DNA from 2 places in the Streptomyces citrinus genome. Region 1 is predicted to be linked to the other one. Evidence: riboswitches for the same ligand, from Rfam matches in the RefSeq annotation. Region 1 holds a riboswitch; the other holds the start of a gene.

Region 1 (3,211 bases):
GCGCTTGGCGAAGGGGGAGACGACGTCCGCCGCGGCCGGGACCGCGGCGGCACCGATCAGCGAACCCGCGAGTGCGGCCGTGGCGGCGAAGGCCGCGGTGCCCTTGAGCTGTCTGAACCACATAAAGGGCAATTTAGGCAAAATGCATGATGATCTACGGATTACGCCACGCGACGCTCCGCGTACTCACTGATTTCGGTCATCGGGGGCCGCTCCTCGGTGTCCACCGCGTACGTCCGCGGCTCGAACCCGTCCTCGCCGCGCTCGAACTGGGTGAGCACCGGACGCACCAGATGCCCGCGCGCGAGCCGCAACTGCGCGGTGCGGTAGATCGCCGCGGCCATCCGGCCGAGCGCCTGCCCGTCCTGGTGCCGGTGGATCCTGACCCCCACGTCGACCTGGGCGAGCGCGTCCAGGCCCACGGTGTGCAGCGCGTCCACCAGCAGGCCGAGCTCCACCCCGTAGCCGACGGGGAACGGCAGCTGTTCCAGCAGGGAGCGCCTGGCCGCGTACTCGCCGCCCAACGGCTGGACGAATCCGGCGAGTTGGGGCCAGTGCAGATTGAGGATCGGCCGCGCCATCAGCTCCGTCACGCGCCCGCCCTGGCCCGCCGCGCCGGCCAGCGGCCGGTCGTACATCGCCTTGACGAAGTCCACGCCCGGGTCGGTGAGCAGCGGCCCGATGATCCCGGAGACGAAGTCCGCCGAGAACTCCTTCAGGTCCGCGTCGACGAAGCAGACGATGTCACCCGAAGTGACGAGCAGGGAACGCCACAGCACCTCACCCTTGCCTGGCCTGGCCGGGACGCGCGGCAGGATCGCGTCGCGGTGCTCGACGCGCGCGCCGGCCGCCGCGGCCACCTCGGACGTGCGGTCCGTGGAGCCGGAGTCGACCACGACGATCTCGTCGACGAGCGGAGCGGCCTCCGTCATCAGCTCGCGCCGGATCACCGAGACGATCTCGCCGACCGTCCCCTCCTCGTTCAGCGCGGGCAGGACGACACTCACCGTCCGGCCCGACGCCCGTTTCGCGGCGATCAGCTGGTGCAGGGGGCGGTCGGCCACGGACCAGGAGCGCCTGCTCAGCCAGCGCTCGACTTCTTCCAGCACGTTGCGCGGCTCCTCACGGTGCGGGGGATGTGATCCATCTCGCGGTTCGGACGACTATCTCAAGGGTCCAGGGCGTCGGTTACAGTCTTGAACAAGGCCGGTGACCATCGCATGTCGGGGTCGCCGCCGCGCATCACCGCATGACACACAACCGAATACCGCTCATCCAGAGGGGCAGAGGGATACGGCCCGTTGAAGCCCCGGCAACCCTCCAGCCGGTCTCGTGTGACTGTCATCGTCGACGTCGCGAGGCTCCCGGCTAGGGAAGGTGCCAAATCCGTCTCGCGGCGAGGTGCGCCGCGAGGAAGATGAGGAGAAAGGGCCTCGCCTCTCATGGCTGTACAGACTGTCGCCACCGAAACCGCCGCTGTGACCGTTGATCTCGGTCCCGCCGCGGGCCTCTCCTGCCGCGAGTGCGGCGCCCGGTTCCCGCTCGGGCCGATCTTCGCCTGCGTCGAGTGTTTCGGGCCTCTGGAAGTCGCGTACGACCTTCCCGTCGGCGACCCCGAGGCGCTCCGCAAGCAGATCGAGGCCGGGCCCGCCAACATCTGGCGCTACGCCCCCCTCCTGCCGGTCCCGGCCGACGTCGCCGAGAAGCCGAACCTGAACCCGGGCTGGACCCAGCTGGTCAAGGCCGACAACCTGGCCCGTGAACTCGGCGTCGAGCAGGGCAAGTTGTTCGTCAAGGACGACTCCGGCAACCCGACCCACTCGTTCAAGGACCGCGTCGTCGCGCAGGCCATCGAGGCCGCCCGCGCCTTCGGCTTCACCACCCTCTCCTGCTCCTCCACCGGCAACCTGGCCGGCGCCGTCGGCGCCGCGGCCGCCCGCGCCGGCTTCCGCTCCTGTGTGTTCATCCCGCACGACCTGGAGCAGGGCAAGGTCGTCATGGCCGGTGTCTACGGCGGTGACCTCGTCGCCATCGAGGGCAACTACGACGACGTGAACCGCTTCTGCTCCGAGCTCATCGGCGACCCGCTGGGCGAGGGCTGGGGCTTTGTGAACGTGAACCTGCGCCCGTACTACGGCGAGGGCTCCAAGACGCTCGCGTACGAGATCTGCGAGCAGCTCGGCTGGCAGCTCCCGGACCAGCTGGTCATCCCGATCGCGTCCGGCTCGCAGTTCACGAAGATCGACAAGGGCCTCCAGGAACTGATCAAGCTCGGTCTCGTCGAGGACAAGCCGTACAAGCTCTTCGGCGCCCAGGCCGAGGGCTGCTCGCCGGTCTCGGTGGCGTACAAGGCCGGCACGGACGTCGTACGGCCGCAGAAGCCGAACACGATCGCCAAGTCCCTTGCGATCGGGAACCCGGCCGACGGCCCGTACGTGCTCGACATCGCCCGCCGCACCGGTGGCGCCGTGGAGGACGTGAACGACGAGCAGGTCGTCGAGGCGATCAAGCTGCTCGCCCAGACGGAGGGCATCTTCGCGGAGACGGCGGGCGGCGTGACGCTCGGTGTCGCGAAGAAGCTGATCGAGTCGGGCCACATCGACCCGTCGCTCACCACGGTCGTCCTGAACACGGGAGACGGGCTCAAGACCCTCGACGCGGTTGCCGATTCGTCTCAGGCGACCGCCACGATCCGGCCGAGCCTCGACGCGTTCCGCGACGCCGGTCTCGCCGCCGACCACTGAGCCGACCGCACCTGAGCCGACTGAACCTGTAGGAACGGGAGTCACCCAGCCATGAGCGTCAACGTACGCATCCCCACCATCCTCCGCACCTACACCGGCGGCCAGGCGGAGGTCCCCGCCCAGGGCGCCACGCTCGCCGAGGTCATCGCCGACCTGGAGAAGAACCACACGGGCATCGCCGCCCGCGTCCTGGACGACCAGGGCAAGCTGCGCCGCTTCGTCAACGTCTACGTCAACGACGACGACGTCCGCTTCGAGCAGGGCCTGGAGACGGCGACGCCGGACGGCGCGGGCGTCTCGATCATTCCCGCCGTCGCCGGCGGCTGATCTTTCGCCGTTCTACCCAGAGTCACGTGAATTGCCCCCTCCGCGAGAGAAGCGGAGGGGGCAATTCTGCATGGTTGAGCGCGGTACAGTTGGGGAACCTGATTCGTTTCCCCGAGTGGTGCATGACGGGCGCATATGAG
Region 2 (3,211 bases), 1.5 Mb from region 1:
TCGACGGCCGCGACCAGAGCGCCGACGACACCGCGTGGGCGATGGACCGGATCATGCGGGGCGAGGCGACCGACGCGCAGATCGCCGCCTTCGTGGTCGCGCTGCGGGCCAAGGGCGAGACGGTGGAGGAGATCTCCGGCGTCGTGCGCGCGATGTACGAGCACGCCAACACCATCGAGGTGCCCGGCGAGGCCGTGGACATCGTCGGCACCGGTGGGGACGGCGCCAAGACCGTCAACATCTCCACCATGGCGGCGATCGTCATCGCCGGGGCCGGCACGAAGGTCGTCAAGCACGGCAACCGCGCCGCCTCCAGCGCCTCGGGCTCCTCGGACGTCCTGGAGAAGCTCGGCGTGAACCTCGACATCGCGCCGCGCCGCGTCGCCGAGGTGGCCGAGGAGGCGGGCATCACCTTCTGCTTCGCCATCAAGTTCCACCCGGCGCTGCGCTACGCGGGCGCCGCGCGCGGCCAGATCGGCATCCGGACGGTCTTCAACGCGCTCGGCCCGCTCACCAACCCGGCCCGCGTGAAGGCGCAGGCGGTCGGTGTCGCCGACCCGCGACTCGCGCCCATCATCGCCGGGGTCTTCGCCGAGCGCGGCAACTCCTCGCTGGTCTTCCGCGGCGACGACGGGCTCGACGAGCTGACCATCACCGGCACCTCCTGGGTGTGGGTCGTGCGGGACGGCGCGGTGCGCGAGGAGTCCTTCGACCCGCGCGACGTGGGGATCGAGACCGTGCCGATCGAGGCACTGCGCGGCGGCGACCCGTCCTTCAACGCGGAGGTCGCGCTGCGGCTCCTCGACGGGGAGCGGGGGCCCGTGCGCGACGCGGTCCTGCTCAACGCGGCGGCGGCGCTCGTCGCCGTACGGCCCGGCAGCGGGACGCTCGCCGAGCAGATCAGGGCCGGGATGGACCGGGCCGCCGAGTCGATCGACTCCGGTGCGGCGAAGGCCGTGCTGGAACGGTGGATCGCCGCCACCAACCGCTGAGTGTGACGCAGGGCGCAGTCCAGATCGTGGACTGCGCCCTTGCCGTATCCCGGACGTGTGGCAGGATTCTCTGCAAGGTCATGAGTGACAGCGATCGAGGCCCCAGCCCGCTGTCCGGCAACCCTCCGTCCGTGGCGGGGTGCCCTGGGTGAAGACCAGGCCGTACGCAGCAAGGCGTATGGCAAGCGCGGACCCCTCGTGAACCTCAGGGGTCCTGGGTCGTCCGAGGGAGCAGTCTCGTGAGCAAGCGAATGCGCTAGGGCCTAGCAGCCCCTTCTCCATCACACCCTCCGTGCGACGCGGTCATCCGTGTATCGCGCGTCGAGGCAACACCCGTACGCCGTAAGCCGGTTGAGTGCTTCCGTGCGGGCCTTCACAGCCACTTCGCCCTGTCCTGCCGGGAGATACCGTCATGTCTGCTCACGCCTCCGCTGCCACCGCCTCCGTCACCACCGACACCGCCGTCGAGTCCGCCGATCCCGCCTGTGGGGCCCCGCTGCCGGTGCTCGGCCGGGACGTCACCGTGCCGCTCGTCACCGGGGGCGAAGTGACGTACGCGGCCCTCGACTACGCGGCCAGCGCGCCGGCCCTCCAGCGGGTGTGGGACGACGTCGCCGCGTACGCGCCGTACTACGGCAGCGTCCACCGGGGCGCCGGGTACCTCTCGCAGCTGTCGACCGATCTCTTCGAGAACTCGCGCGTCACCGTCGCCGAGTTCCTCGACTGCCGCGACGACGACCAGGTCGTCTTCACCAGGTCGACCACCGACTCGCTCAACCTGCTGGCCGCCGCGCTCCCCGCCGACTGCCAGGTCTTCGTCTTCGAGACCGAGCACCACGCCTCGCTGCTGCCGTGGCGCGACGCCCGCGTGACGTACCTGAACGCGCCGCGCACCCCCGGCGAGGCTGTCGCGACCCTGGAGCGCGCGCTCGCCGACCGCGACCCCTACGGCCCGGCCCTCGTCTGCGTCACCGGTGCCTCGAACGTCACCGGTGAGCTCTGGCCGGTGCGCGAGCTGGCGGCGGCCGCTCACGCGCACGGTGCCCGCATCGTGCTCGACGCCGCACAGCTCGCGCCCCACCACCCCGTCTCCGTACAGGAGTTGGACGTCGACTGGGTCGCCTTCTCCGGGCACAAGCTGTACGCGCCGTTCGGCTCGGGCGTGCTCGCCGGGCGCTCCGACTGGCTGCGCGCGGCCGAGCCGTACCTCGCCGGTGGCGGTGCGTCCAGGAAGGTCGCCCGTCGCGCGGACGGGGGCGTCGACGTCGAGTGGCACGACAGCGCCGCCCGCCACGAGGCCGGTTCGCCGAACGTGATCGGCGTGTACTCCATCGCCTCCGCCTGCAAGGCGCTCACCGAGGCCGGTTTCGACAGCATCGTCGAGCGGGAGCAGTCCCTGATCCGTACGGTGCGCGCCGGGCTCGCCGAGGTGCCCGAGGTGAGGGTGCTCTCGCTGTTCGGCGACGACGCCCCGCGCGTCGGCGTCATCTCGTTCGTCGTCGAGGGCTGGAACTCCTCGCACTTCGCCGCCGCGCTCTCCGCCGAGTACGGCATCGGCGTCCGCGACGGCCTGTTCTGCGCCCACCCGCTCGTGCGCACGCTGCTCGGCTCCGACCCGCAGACGCAGGGCGAGTGCGGCGCGCCCGAGGCGGCGCCGGGCGAGAAGTCGCTGAACGCCATCCGGGTGAGCTTCGGCGCCGGCACGCCCGACGAGCACGTGGAGCGTTTCGTCGCCGCGGTGAAGGAGCTCGTACGGGACGGTGCGGCCTGGAAGTACCGCACCGAGGGCGGGCGTTGCGTCCCGGCCTCCTGAGGCAGCGCAGAAAGCCGCGGTCGCGGCCGCTCGGTGGACGAGCGGCCGCGACCGCGGCTTGTGCGTGTGCGGGGTGGGGTCAGCCGTCCAGGCCGATGGCGAACGCGGCTTCCAGGTCGTGCTGGGAGTACGTACGGAACGCGACGTGCGTGTCCGTCGCCTCGACACCGGCGATCTTGCTGATCCGGCCGGGGATGACGTCCGCCAGATCGTCGTGCCGCGCCACGCGGACCATGGCGATCAGGTCGTACGTGCCGGTGACGGAGAAGACCTCGCTGACGCTCTCCAGGGCCGCGATCGACTCGGCGATCTCGGGGATCCGGTCCACGCTGGTCTTGATGAGCACGATCGCGGTGATCACGGCTTGCTGTCTCCCTCGGTGGCCGTGGCTGGGGCGGTACTCACT

The links. A riboswitch is a leader RNA that binds a small molecule or an ion and turns the genes downstream of it on or off. The one in region 1 is predicted to bind S-adenosylmethionine.
Region 2: another riboswitch for S-adenosylmethionine. It lies ahead of V2W30_RS11040 (aminotransferase class V-fold PLP-dependent enzyme); the one in region 1 lies ahead of thrC (threonine synthase).

Annotation. Positions count from the first base shown of each region.
Region 1 is NZ_CP146022.1:3,863,257-3,866,467, reverse strand. Features, by position in the region: gene V2W30_RS18000 (hypothetical protein) at 1-123, opposite strand, end outside; gene V2W30_RS17995 (glucosyl-3-phosphoglycerate synthase) at 162-1,109, opposite strand; SAM riboswitch class I at 1,269-1,424, shown strand; gene thrC (threonine synthase) at 1,443-2,744, shown strand; gene V2W30_RS17985 (MoaD/ThiS family protein) at 2,796-3,071, shown strand.
Region 2 is NZ_CP146022.1:2,361,334-2,364,544, reverse strand. Features, by position in the region: gene trpD (anthranilate phosphoribosyltransferase) at 1-992, shown strand, start outside; SAM riboswitch class IV at 1,069-1,186, shown strand; gene V2W30_RS11040 (aminotransferase class V-fold PLP-dependent enzyme) at 1,405-2,805, shown strand; gene V2W30_RS11035 (Lrp/AsnC ligand binding domain-containing protein) at 2,885-3,166, opposite strand.